Regions from separate parts of the Pseudomonas sp. AC247 genome, predicted to be linked through region 1. Evidence: riboswitches for the same ligand, from Rfam matches in the RefSeq annotation. Region 1 holds a riboswitch; each other region holds the start of a gene.
The links. A riboswitch is a leader RNA that binds a small molecule or an ion and turns the genes downstream of it on or off. The one in region 1 is predicted to bind cobalamin.
Positions count from the first base shown of each region.

Region 2: another riboswitch for cobalamin. It lies ahead of cobO (cob(I)yrinic acid a,c-diamide adenosyltransferase); the one in region 1 lies ahead of ACZZ0B_RS09210 (TonB-dependent receptor plug domain-containing protein).
Region 3: another riboswitch for cobalamin. It lies ahead of cobW (cobalamin biosynthesis protein CobW); the one in region 1 lies ahead of ACZZ0B_RS09210 (TonB-dependent receptor plug domain-containing protein).

Region 1 covers NZ_OZ409829.1:1,977,992-1,982,455, reverse strand. Annotated here, with positions in the region: gene ACZZ0B_RS09220 (autotransporter outer membrane beta-barrel domain-containing protein) at 1-110, opposite strand, end outside; gene ACZZ0B_RS09215 (EAL domain-containing protein) at 364-1,947, shown strand; cobalamin riboswitch at 2,047-2,252, shown strand; gene ACZZ0B_RS09210 (TonB-dependent receptor plug domain-containing protein) at 2,346-4,283, shown strand; gene ACZZ0B_RS09205 ((2Fe-2S) ferredoxin domain-containing protein) at 4,283-4,464, shown strand, end outside.
Region 2 covers NZ_OZ409829.1:3,889,219-3,893,682, forward strand. Annotated here, with positions in the region: gene ACZZ0B_RS17525 (cobyrinate a,c-diamide synthase) at 1-1,367, opposite strand, end outside; gene cobO (cob(I)yrinic acid a,c-diamide adenosyltransferase) at 1,364-1,975, opposite strand; cobalamin riboswitch at 2,057-2,286, opposite strand; gene ACZZ0B_RS17535 (hypothetical protein) at 2,450-3,034, shown strand; gene ACZZ0B_RS17540 (PQQ-dependent sugar dehydrogenase) at 3,101-4,414, shown strand.
Region 3 covers NZ_OZ409829.1:2,714,018-2,718,481, reverse strand. Annotated here, with positions in the region: gene ACZZ0B_RS12460 (CbtA family protein) at 1-504, opposite strand, end outside; gene ACZZ0B_RS12455 (CbtB domain-containing protein) at 516-713, opposite strand; cobalamin riboswitch at 838-1,059, opposite strand; cobalamin riboswitch at 2,029-2,240, shown strand; gene cobW (cobalamin biosynthesis protein CobW) at 2,340-3,413, shown strand; gene cobN (cobaltochelatase subunit CobN) at 3,417-4,464, shown strand, end outside.

The sequences.
Region 1 (4,464 bases):
GCGGCCTGCGCGTCTGTCAGCATCAGCGCATTGGCCATGGCGACCACCACGGCACTGCGCAGCAAATGCGGGGCAAACCCGCCGATGGAGTGCTCGCAAACACGTTGCATGAAAACCTCCTTGTTAGGTGTTATCCACGGCGAACGGGCCACGCTCGGCGCCACTTGAATGTTGCCTGCTGATCACAGCTATAGACCTTAGTAGTTATTTCCGAAGAAGGAGCAAAACCGACCGAGGCTCAACCCATTCATCACCGACATTGATCTGCAGCAATATCGGCAAACCGCAACCGCCGTATTCTGTCTTTGCTGGATACAGCCGTGCTGTGCGCACGTCACAGGCCTGTGGCCAAGGTGGCGACAAATGAACAAAAAACGCATCGTCTGGGGGAGCATTCTCCTGGGGTTTCCGTGTGTCTTGCTGCCAGTGATTCTGATGGGCTACCTCGCCTGGATGCTCAATCTGGCGTCTGCTCAGCAGCGTCTGGAAACTCTCGCCGCTGTGGCCTCCAGCCGCGCCAATGGCACGTTCAACGAAGCCGCCGGGGCGCTGAAAGCCATCGCCGGTTCCCACCTGGTACCGTGCACGCCCGAGAGCATCGATGAGATGCGCCTGCTGACCATCAACACCTTCTCGGTGAAGTCAGTCGGCTATGTCGAAGAAGAGATTTACGCCTGCGGTTCCTGGGGGCCGGTCGGTCATCACGCCGTCCCTTGGCGCGAAGACTTCACCAGCGCCGATGGCGTGCGCGTGTCGCTCGGTGTGCAGTCACGCATCGTCCCGGCCAAACCGATGATGGCCCTGCAATATGCAGCGTTCAATGTGCTGGTCGACCCTGAGCAATTCCTCCAGGTGATGCTCGAAGACGATCTGCATCTGGCGGTCGCGACCGCGACCGGCCAACTGGTCAGCGCCTCGCGCCCGGGGGCCGAGCATTTTCTGAGTCGAGTGCACTCCGGCCCTCACGCAGGCCTTGAAGACGGTTATCTGTACACCCTCGTACACAACGGCGACTGGGTCGCCATTGCCACGCTGTCGCGCCATGAATTGATGCAGGGGCTGGTCCGCCGGGAAATGCTGCTGTTGCCGATTGGCGGCTTGCTCGCCGGCGTGTTGGTGTTGCTGATCATCCGCCGCACCCGGCAGCGCTTGTCGCCGCTGGCCGAGCTGAAACTGGCGGTGCGCAATCGCGAGTTCATCGTGCACTACCAACCGATCGTCAGCCTCAGCGATGGCGCCTGTGTCGGCGCCGAAGCACTGGTGCGCTGGCGCCATCCGGACGGCACGCTGGTGCGCCCCGATGCGTTCATTCCGCTGGCCGAGGACAGTGGCCTGATTTTGCCGATCACCGATCAGGTGATCGATGCGGTGATGCGCGACCTCGGTCCGCTGCTGGTCAAGGAACGGCAGCTGCACGTGGCCATCAATCTGGCGGCCAGGGATGTCAGCAGCGGTCGTTTCCTGCCCGGTCTGGAAGCGGCTGCCCGCAACGCCGGCGTGCAGCAGAAGCAGATCTGGCTGGAAGCCACCGAACGCGGTTTTGTCGATATCGACGCCGCCCGCGCCACCGTCAATCAGGCGCGCTCGCTCGGTTATCTGGCGGCCATCGACGACTTCGGCACCGGGTTTTCCAGCCTTCAGCATGTGCAGCAGTTGCCGCTGGACGTGCTGAAGATCGACAAGTCGTTCGTCGACAACATCGATCAGGATGCGGCGACCGGTTCCGTGACCGGGCACATCATCGAAATGGCCAAAAGCTTGCGCCTGAAGATCGTCGCAGAAGGCATCGAAACCGCGGCGCAACGCGATTACCTGCGCGACCACGGCGTGCATTACGGCCAGGGCTGGCTGTTCGGCAAACCGATGCCGGCCGAGGAGTTTCTGCGCTTTTATCGAATGCGCGCCAACGTGGTCATCGACCACGCGGCGCTGGAGGGTGTGGCCTGAGGTCAGAAGCGCGCCTTGACCGAGACCATGAAGTTGCGTGGATCACCGTAGTAGTTGCCGAAGGTGCGCAGAAGTTGACGAACGGTCTTTCGAATGTTCAGATGCCGCCCTGTTTCAGGTGTCCCATGCCGCCGTGCATGGGGTGAAACGGGAAACCGGTACGTTCGAATCGAACAAGTCCGGTGCTGCCCCCGCAACGGTAGGCGCGTGATGCTTTCAACAAACCACTGTGGCCAGACGGCCATGGGAAGGTGAAAGCCTCGATACGCGCGAGCCCGGAGACCGGCCCGAAATGTCTGTTTGGCAAAATCCTGCGGTGGGCGGGCATGGGCCGGTATTGGCTGTGCGCGATGCCTTCTCCTGCATGCTCTTCTGCGAAGATCCTTTTCGAGAAGACAATGATTCGACCTTTCAACACCTCTGCTCCAACCCTTCTGTTCGGCTGCCTGTTCAGCCCTCTGTTGCTGGCCGACGACACGGCGCTGGAACTCAATCAGCAAATCGTTTCCGCCCCGTCGGTGGAGTCCACCACCGTCGCCGACATGGCGCATTACGGCAGCAAAGTCGAAATCGTCAGCCGCGAACAGATCGAGCGCGCCGGGCCGAGTGCCGACGTCAGCCGGGTCATGCAGATGTTCATTCCCGGCCTCTACGTCGCGCCGAAAAACGGCCCGTTCGACTACGGCACTTATTCGCTGCTGGGCGGGCACAATGACGACACGCTGATCCTGCTCGACGGCGTGCGCCTGAACAATCGCCTGTACGGCGGCCTCTATCTCGACACCCTGCCGGCCAACGCGATCGAGCGCATCGAAGTGCTCAAGGGTGGGCAGAGCCTGTTGTTCGGCACACAAGCGGTGTCGGGGGTGATCAACATCGTCACCCGCAGCCCGCAGTCGCGCCAAGCCATGGGCGAAGTGAACCTGGGCGTCGACACCTTCGGCGGCACCACCGAAGACGCGCGAGTGGAAAACATTTTCACCAACGGTTTTGGCGATCTGGGTTTGCTGGCGTACGTCAGCCACAACGTCTCCGACGGTTATCAACCGTATCGCAACCGCAACCTGAAAAACGTCACCGAGAAAAAGCGTGCCTACGAAGTCACCACGTTCGGTGGCAAGGCGATCCAGTCGTTCGGCGACGATTCGCGGCTGGAGCTGTTTTATCAATACGCCGACGCCAAACTCGATTTCGCCCGCCCGGTCGACAATCACAACACCACCAACGACCGTGTGCAGCAGATCGCTACCGCGACGTTCGAACAGAGCCTCAACGAGCGCTTCAGCTACTTCGTCAAAGGCCACATCAACGATTGGGACACGCGTTACACCCGGGTCAACAATGTCGAGGGCGGCGCCACCAAAGTCATCAATCACAACGACTACTGGGGTTTCACTGACTGGGGCGTGCAGGCCGAAGGCAAGGCTGAACTGCCCGGCGGCCATGTGCTGGTGTTCGGCAGCGACAACCAATGGTTCAAGGGTCAGGACGATGTGCTGATCATTGACAACGACAAGGCCGAAGCCCACGCGATCTATACGCAATTGCGCCCGCAGATCGACGCCCTGCCCGACTGGCATCCCAGCATCGGCGTCCGTCACGAGGCCATGGGCGGCGGCGACAGCGCCACGGTCGGCATGCTCACTTCGCTGTATGACCTCAGCGACAACTGGTCGCTGCGCGGTCAATACGGCAGCGCCTACAAGCTGCCGAATGCCGAGCAACTGTTCGTCAACGAACCGGGCGACGAGCTTGGCAACCGCAATCTCAAACCGGAAAAAAGCCGCAACGCCGAGCTGGGCCTCGACTACAAAGGTTTTTTGCTCGACCGCGAATTCAGCGCCAGCGTGACCCTGTTCAAACGCAAGATCGACGACCTGATTACCCTCGACGACATTCAGTGGGTCAACGGTGAAGGGCAGATCCGCATGCGCGGTTTCGAGGCCGACGCCAAACTGGCGCTCAATGACCAATGGAGTGTGCAGGCGGACATGACCCGCAACCTCACCGAGTCGCGCACGGGCGTGACCATCAATGACATTCCGAGCTTCTTCGCCCGCTCGCGCGTGGGTTATGAGTCGGAAAATCGCCTGTGGGGCGCTGGCGGGGCGATCCGTTATATCCGCGACATCACCAGTTCGAAGCAGGTCGAGTACGGTCATTATTCGGTGGTGGATGCCGACGCCTATCGCTACCTCGACAGCGCCCATCAGCACCGCGTCAGCCTGTTGGTGGAAAACCTGTTCGACCGCAATTACGTCACCAGCCGTTCGAGCAACGTCGACAACCTCGGGCGGCCGTTCACCTCCGAAGTGCGCTACACGTATCGCTTCTGATGAGTCAGATCAAAACCATCGACGGCGTCGACACGCACCCGGACTGGTCGCACGTGCCGGCGCATGCCCGCCACGTGTTCATCTGCACCGGCCCGCGCTGCACCCAGCGCGGTGCCCAGCAGTTATGGAAAACCCTGCGCCGGCACTTGCTGGAACATGACCGCATCGAGACGCCGGGCGG
Region 2 (4,464 bases), 1.9 Mb from region 1:
GGGGATTGCGTTTCGTCAGGCACACCATCGCCCACTGTAGGAGTGAGCCTGCTCGCGATAGCGTCCTCAAGGGACGGCGCAAACAATGCAGCGACAGCCGCAGGATTCGACGGAAAATAGAAGTGCACATAAGAAGCCGTCATCCGCCCTTCCCGATAAACCGCCTCGGCGCCGCGCCCACCATTCGGGCTCAGCCCTCGAGCAATCGGCGTCAGTTCGGTAGTCGTCAACGAATGATGATAAGTGTGCCCACGCAACGAACCTTCCGGCAGATCCACCGCCTGCAACGCCAACGCCGCCAGACGCTTCTGCATCACCGCGTCGCCCTTGAGCAGCCCAACCAGCTCAGCGCGAGTGCCTTCAACATCCGTCAGCGAATCGAGCAAATACAGCATCCCGCCACACTCAGCGAGCAACGGCTTGCCCGCCGCATGGTGTGCAAGGATTGCCGCAACCATCGCGGTGTTCTGCGACAACGCAACATGGTGCAATTCCGGATAACCGCCCGGCAGGTACAGACTGTCCGCCTCCGGCAATTGCGTATCGCGGATCGGCGAGAAAAAGCTCAACTCGGCGCCCATCGCCCGCAGCAGATCCAGGCTAGCGCCGTAAGTGAAGGCAAACGCCTCATCACGTGCAACGGCAATGCGCACATTCTTCAGCAGCGGCTCAACAGCGACGACGTCCGGCGCGGCAAATTCCACGGCCGGTGGCAGCGCTACCTCGCAGCTGCTGGCCAGTGCATCGGCTGCGGCGTCGAGACGCACATCGAGGTCATTCAGTTCGCTGGCCTGGACCAGCCCCAGATGCCGACTCGGCAATTCAATGCCGGTCTCGCGCGACAATGCGCCGTACCAACGCAGACCTTCGGTAAGGCTGCCTTCCAGCAATTGCGCATGACGCAACGTGCCAACCCGGTTGGCCAAAACCCCGGCAAATGGCAGATCCGGCTGATACTTGGCCAGTCCCAGCGCCAGCGCACCAAAGGTCTGCGCCATCGCCGTGCCGTCGATCACCCCGAGCACCGGCACACCAAAATGCCGCGCCAGATCCGCGCTCGAGGGCGTACCGTCAAACAGGCCCATCACGCCTTCGATCAGAATCAGATCCGCCTCGGCAGCGGCTTCCCACAACAGCCGACGACTCTCCTGCTCGCCGACCATCCACATGTCCAGTTGATACACCGGCGCACCGCTGGCACGCTCGAGGATCATCGGATCAAGGAAGTCCGGGCCGCATTTGAACACGCGCACTTTGCGCCCCTGATTGCGATGCAAACGGGCGAGCGCGGCGGTGACGGTGGTCTTGCCCTGACCGGAGGCCGGAGCGGCGATGAGCACCGCCGGGCAGTGACGTGGTTGATTCAAAGTTCGACGCCTTTCTGCGCTTTGATGCCGGCCTGGAAGGCGTGTTTGAGCATGCCCATTTCGGTGACCGTGTCGCCCATCTCGATCATTTCCGGCTTGGCCGCGCGACCGGTGACGATCACGTGCTGCATCGGCGGACGTGCCTGCAGATCGCTGAGCACCTGATCGAGATCGAGGTAGCCGTGCTTGAGGGCGATGTTCAGTTCATCGAGCACCACCAGGCCGATCGACGGATCACGCAGCAGCTCACGGGAAACCGCCCATGCCGCTTCGGCTGCAGCGATGTCGCGCTGGCGATCCTGAGTTTCCCAGGTGAAGCCCTCGCCCATGACATGGAAGCGCACTTGCTCGGGGAAGCGGCGGAAGAACAATTCTTCGCCGGTGCTGTTACGCCCCTTGATGAACTGCACCACGCCGCACTTCATGCCGTGCCCCATGGCGCGGGCGAGCATGCCGAACGCCGAGCTGCTCTTGCCTTTGCCATTGCCGGTCAGCACCAGCACCAGGCCGCACTCGTCGGGGGAGTTGGCGATGCGTTCGTCGATCACGGCTTTTTTGCGCTGCATACGCGCCAGATGGCGTTCGTCGCGCTCGGGGGAATCAGTCATGGGGGAGCTCTCCGTTGGGGCTGGATAACGGCGGGCAGGCACAAGAATAGACGGCAAAAAGCCTGGCATCGCCCACCGTGATGCCGCTGGATGGATCAGGCCGGTCTCCGGGCTCATGAGCGGCGTTGGCCTGGCTGCGCGCCTTCCCGCTTCTGTCGAGGCAGTGGCTCAAGGCGCAGCTTTTACTCATTTACCGTTGCGGGGGCAGCGCCGGGATCGTGATTGTTCTTCACCTGAAGACAACCCTCACCGGCTTCCCTGTTTCACTCTGTCGACGTGGGTCACAGAGCACCTGAAACAAGCCGCGAAGGTTAGAGGGTTGGGGGTGGAGCGTCAATTAAAGAGGCGGCCATCGGGCGAATAACTGCCGTCGATCAATTATCTGGCGCCAATCTTGTGCCACACTGATACAAATGATATCAAAGAGCCATGCTTTTCCCGAAAAAGCCCATCACAAGAATAAGGATGATGACGATGCAAGGCATGATCATCAGCAACCCGCGCCTGGAATTCCTGCGCCCGCTGCTTGAACGCTGGTTTGACTGTATCGACCGCTTTAACGCCGTACGCGGCGACAGCGACACACCGTACTGGCATGACGAGAAAGCCAATCTCGGCCTGCTCTCGGCAGCGGCGTGGATGGCCGAACTGGTCACCCTGAACGACACGCCCACGCGCAAACAGAATGAAGAAGGTGAGCGCAATGCCCGCGCCGACCTGTTCATTGCCAGCGCCGAAGATCGCGCTTACATTCAGGCTACGCAGCGCTGGCCACGGGTCACCAACCTCAACCTGACCCAAGCCCTGCTCGACATTACCAACGATGCCAAACGCATCAGCTTTGCCAGCGACCTCAAGCTCGGCTGCCTGTTTGTCGCCCCGCAAAAAGCCCAACACAGCGCCAGCCCCGAAGAGCTGCAAGACATGGTCGACGACCTGCAAAAGGAACACACCTGCGCGGTCGCCTGGTATTTCCCCTACGCCTACCGCAAATTGCGCAGCGAAGCCGGCAATTATCATCCCGGCATTGCCGTGCTGTTCAAGGAGGCCCGCGGCTGAGCAGTTGAACCATCGGGCTTGCGACCTCCTCTATGATTAGGAATGCATTCATAGGGAAGATCAGCAATGCGCAAGCCCCAGCTCGTTTTCGTCATCGCCCTCGCCGGAGGGCTCGCCGCCTGCGGTGAATCCTCCAGCCTGCAAGTCACCGACGGCACCGGCCCGTCGCCGAAATTGCCCGAACCGAACAAGACCCTGATCCCGACGGTGAACATCGCCCCGGCGATCGGCTGGCCGGAGGGCGGCAAACCGACGGCGGCGGTCGGCACTCAAGTCGCGGCATTTGCCGAAGGCCTCGATCATCCGCGCTGGCTCTACGTGCTGCCCAACGGTGATGTGCTGGTGGCGGAAACCAATGCACCGCCGAAACCCGACGACAGCAGCGGCGTTCGTGGCTGGGTCATGAAGAAAGTCATGGGCAAGGCTGGGGCCGGCGTGCCGAGCCCGAACCGCATCACCCTGCTGCGCGACGCCGATCACGATGGTGTGGCCGAGACGCGCACGGTGTTTTTGCAGAACCTCAATTCGCCCTTTGGCATGACCCTGGTCGGCAATGATTTGTATGTCGCTGATACCGATCGCCTGTTGCGCTTTCACTACGAACCCGGCGCGACCGAGATCAAGTCGCAGCCAATCAAAGTGACCGATCTGCCCGGCGGCACGTTGAACCATCACTGGACCAAAAACGTCATCGCCAGTAAGGACGGCGATAAGCTGTACGTCACGGTCGGCTCAAACAGTAACGTCGGTGAGAACGGCCTGGATAAAGAAGAAGGCCGCGCGGCGATCTGGGAAGTCGATCGGGCGACCGGCAATCACCGGATTTTCGCTTCGGGCATTCGCAACCCCAACGGCCTGGCTTGGGAGCCTACCAGCGGCGCACTGTGGACAGCGGTCAACGAGCGTGACGAGATCGGCAGCGACCTGGTGCCGGATTACATTACTTCAGTGAAGGACGGCGGTTTCTACGGCTGGCCGTTCAGTTATTACGGGCAGCACGTCGACGTTCGAGTGTCGCCACAGAATCTGGATCTGGTGGCCAAGGCCATCGCCCCGGATTACGCGGTCGGCCCGCACACCGCATCGCTCGGCCTGAGCTTCGCCGAAGGCAACACCTTGCCAGCGCAGTTCAAGGAAGGCGCGTTCATCGGCCAGCATGGATCGTGGAACCGTAAACCGCACAGTGGCTACAAGGTGATTTTTGTGCCGTTTACCGGCGGCAAGCCGAGCGGTAAACCGGTGGATGTGCTGACCGGGTTCCTCGACAAGGACGAAAACGCGCTGGGGCGCCCGGTGGGTGTGGTGATCGACCAGCAAGGTGGCTTGTTGGTGGCGGATGATGTTGGCAACAAGGTTTGGCGAGTAACTTCTGCCAAATAATTTAGCGCCTGCCCCAAAACAAATGTAGGAGTGAGCCTGCTCGCGATAGC
Region 3 (4,464 bases), 740 kb from region 1:
GACTTTCATCAGCCAGTGACGGCTGAACGCGATCAATGACAGGCCGACGGCAGTCGACGCGGCAGTGCCGATCCACCACATCTGTCGCGAAGCCAGATCAGCGGCCGCGGTGCCCGGCAGTTCTGGCGGCAGGCCCAAAGTCGGCGCGAGGACGAACGTGGCGTAGCCGGCCAGGCCCCAGAGCAGGCCTTGCGAGGTTTTGGTCGGTGCGCGCAGGGTGTAAAGGCCGGCGAGCATCAGGGCGAAACCGACGGCTACCACCAGATTGCCGCCCGTGGTCGAGACCACGCGCTGCCAGCCGTCTTCCGGCTCCCAGGCTTCGGCGTCGTGGGTGTGGCCGGCCATGGCGCCTTCGGCGTGTTCATGCACGGCGATGGGTTCGGCTTTTTCGAAAGTTTCCGCTTGAAGAATCAGCGGCGAGACCCAGAAGCTTTGCAGCAGGGTGAGGAGCAGGGCGGCCAGAAGACCGGTGAACCCTGCGGTTTGCGCAATACGCTTGATCATGTCGGCAGGTCTCAGTGGCACGGGAACGCGGCGCTGTGGCGGGTATCGTGGGCGGCGTTGTGCACCGCTTCGATGTGCGAGAAGCCGGCGAAGTAGACCAGGCTGGCGCCGAGGATCGACGCGAAGATCGCGGCGCTCAGGCGTTGGCTCAGTGTGGCGCTGCTGGTGATTTTGTCCGTGTTGCTGCCGGTGCTGCTGATGATCGACATGGCGCTTCCCTCTGGAGTGTCAGCGGGTGAATCGAGCGCATGAAAACCCCTGCGGGTCGGGCTCGCAGAGGTTCGAACAGCGCCCGCCCACCGCGGGTTTGTTATGTTCAGCGACGCACGAGGTGCGAGCTGTGTGTTGCGGGCCGGTCTCCGGGCTCACGAGGGGTTGGCGTCAGGCCGACCTGCAAGCGTCTCCTTCCCATGCCGTACGGGCACAGTGGTTTTGACGCTTCGCTCGCTTACCGTTGCGGGGGCAGCACCGGACTGACATGGGCTTGAGTAAAGCACATGATTCACCGGTTTCCCGTTTCACCCTGTGAAGGGCACCCGTAACAAGTTGTGTAGGAGAGCATGGGGTTGGGTTTTTAGTCAATTTTTTGGGGTGGATCCGTTGCTGCGGTAACGGCGTCTTAGGGTTCCGCCCTTACGGCGGGTCACCTTTTCCAAACGCCGAAAAGGTAACCGAAAAGGCTTGCTCCTACGTGCGGCCCGCTCGCTGGGGCTCGGGGTCCCTTCGCTCCGGGATCGATCCGGGCGCAGCGCCTACGGTTTGCTTCGCTGCACCTCCTCTCGCTGTGTTTGGCTGCGCCAAACGGTCGCTGCGCTCCCACGCCCGGATCAATCCCTCCACTCAGCCTTCCGACGTCGCCTTACAGATCAAAAGCCGCAGCCGAGCTAACGCTCATCCTGTTGAGTGGTGAGGAGCGTGGGTGTTCCGCTTTTGATTTTCGTAGGAGCAAAGCTTGCTCGCGATGACAACATACTTTCCGATGCGATCACCTGTAGGAGCTGCCGAAGGCCGCGATCCTTTGACTTTATCTTTTAAGAGCAAGATCAAAAGATCGCAGCCTGCGGCAGCTCCTACATGGGTTATCGGCTGTGCTTTTTGTTCGCTGGCGAAAGCAGGCTGGCAGCCTACCCACCTTTCGACGCAATCCCCTGTAGGAGCTGCCGAAGGCTGCGATCTTTTGATCTGCTTTGGCTCTGGCTTTTGATCTTTTGCCCCTTCGGCAGGCCGAGCGTAGGTGTCCATCCGGGGGGCAGGCGCGCAGCGCCGTGCGGCGCAGCCGCACACATCGAGAGGAGGTGCAGCGAAGCAAACCGTAGGCGATGCCCCCGGATGGACACCGTAGTGAGGGAACACTGAGCCTCAGCGAAGTGCCGTACGCCGGGGCAAAGCCTTTTGGGTTACCTTTTCGGCGTTTGGAAAAGGTGACTCGCTGTAAGAGCGAAACCGCCAGCGGCAGCACCCGCAGCAACGGATATGCCCCCAATACCAAAACTCAACGCCCATTGACCCACCACCAACCGATGCGTAGCCTTGCGCTTTCGAGGTTCTTCGGCCCACGCCGAAGCTAAGAAGGGAACGCGGTCAATGCCGCGGCTGCCCCCGCAACTGTGAACGGTGATGTTCGCTGCCACGCCACTGCCAGCTCAATCGATGAGCCCGCGGGAAGGCGCAGCAAACGCCAGGCCTCGCGCCTGAACACCGTCAGCCAGGAGACCTGCCTCGTCACAGATTCTCACTACAACCGGGCGGGGTGATCCGGTGGCGAACTCTCCAGGCACGCACGCGCGCTGCCGGTTCTCGTCCCGTATGCCCGCCGCTTGCCAAAGGGCATACCGATGAAAACACTGGCCAAACTCCCCGTCACCATCGTCACCGGCTTCCTCGGCTCGGGCAAAACCACGCTCCTGCGGCACATGCTCGACAACGCGCAGGGCCGTCGTATCGCGGTGATCGTCAACGAGTTTGGCGAGCTGGGCATCGACGGTGAAATCCTCAAGCAATGCACCATCGGCTGCAGCGAAGAAGAAGCGGTTGGTCGCGTCTACGAACTGGCCAACGGCTGCCTGTGCTGCACCGTTCAGGAAGAATTCTTCCCGGTGATGCGCGAACTGGTCGCGCGTCGTGGTGACCTCGACCACATCCTCATCGAAACCTCGGGCCTGGCCCTGCCGAAACCTTTGGTCCAAGCCTTCCAGTGGCCGGAAATCCGCAGCGCCTGCACCGTTGATGCAGTGATCACCGTGGTCGACAGCCCGGCCGTGGCCGCTGGCACCTTCGCCGCGTTCCCGGATCAGGTCGATGCGCAGCGCAAACTCGACCCGAACCTCGATCACGAATCGCCGCTGCACGAACTGTTCGCCGACCAATTGGCCAGCGCCGACCTGGTGATCCTCAACAAGGCCGACCAGACCAGCCCGGAAGACCTCGCTCGCGTACGTGCCGAAGTCGCCGAAGAGTTGCCTCCGGCGGTGAAAATCATCGAGGCCAGCAACGGTCGTCTGCCGCTGGACGTGCTGATCGGCCTCGGCGCCGGTTCCGAAGAACACATCGACAGCCGTCACAGCCATCACGATCACCACCACGGTGATGGCGATGACGATCACGATGACCACGATCACGACGCTTTCGACTCGATCTCCATCGAACTGCCGCAAGCCGACGAAAGCCTGCTGCTCGACGCCCTGACGCAACTGGTGGTCAAGCACGGCATCCTCCGTGTCAAAGGTTTCGCCGCTATCCCGAACAAACCAATGCGCTTGCTGATCCAAGGCGTGGGCACGCGTTTCGACAAGCATTTCGACCGTCAGTGGGGCGCCGAGGAAGTGCGCGTGACGCGTCTGGTGTTGATCGGTCAGGAACTCGACGCGGCGCAACTCGAAGCGCAACTGCGCGCTGCGCTCAGCGTTTAAGCCATGCACCTGCTCAGGACTCAGCCCGGCGGTTTCGTCTCGGATGACAACATTGCCGACCTTGGCCAAACCCCCGCCGAGCTGGTGATCCTGTGCAGCGGTGATTCCAGCCTGGCGCTGCTCGCCGAAGCGGCGCAGCAGTTGCCCGAGGATTATCCGAGCCTGCGTCTGGCCAATCCGATGCAGGTGCAGAATCACGCTTCGGTCGACTTGTACGTCGATGAAGTGTTGCGTCACGCCAAGGTCATCCTGATTTCGCTGCACGGCGGCATCGCCTATTGGCGGTATGGCGTCGAGCGTATGATCGAGTTGGCCGAGCGCGGTGTGCAGGTGATTCTGGTGCCGGGTGATGATCGGCCCGATCCGGAGCTCAGCGACTTGAGCACCGTCAACGCCGAAGATCGCGACCGGCTCTGGCAGTTCTTGCGCCAAGGCGGCCTGGGCAACGCACTGGATTTCTTCCGTTGCATGGCCAGCCGTTGGCTCGGCCGCGATTACGCATGGAACGAGCCGCAAACCCTGCCGCGCACGGCGATTTACCACCCGACTAAAAACACCGCTGCACTGAGTGACTGGCAAGCCGAATGGCGGCCTGAGCAACCGGTTGCGGCAGTGCTGTTTTACCGCTCGCATTTGCAAGCGGCGAACACCGCGTTCATCAATGTTTTTTGCCAGCGTTTGCAGGCGGCGGGGCTTAATCCGCTGCCGATCGCGGTGGCCAGTTTGAAAGAGCCCGGCTGCCTCTCGGTGGTCGAGGATTGGCTGGATGAAGTCGAGGCAGGGGTGATATTGAACACCACCGGTTTCGCTCAATCCAGCCCTGAAGCGCCGCATTTGCGGCCGTTTCGCCGCAACATTCCGGTGATTCAGGCGATCTGCGCGCAAGACAACGAGCCCGGCTGGCGCGACAGTGAGCAGGGCCTCGGCCCGCGTGATCTGGCGATGCACATTGCCTTGCCGGAACTCGACGGGCGCATTATCAGCCGGCCGATCAGCTTCAAGGATCTGGCCTGGCGCAGCGAGCGCAGTCAGTCCGATGTGGTCTGCTATC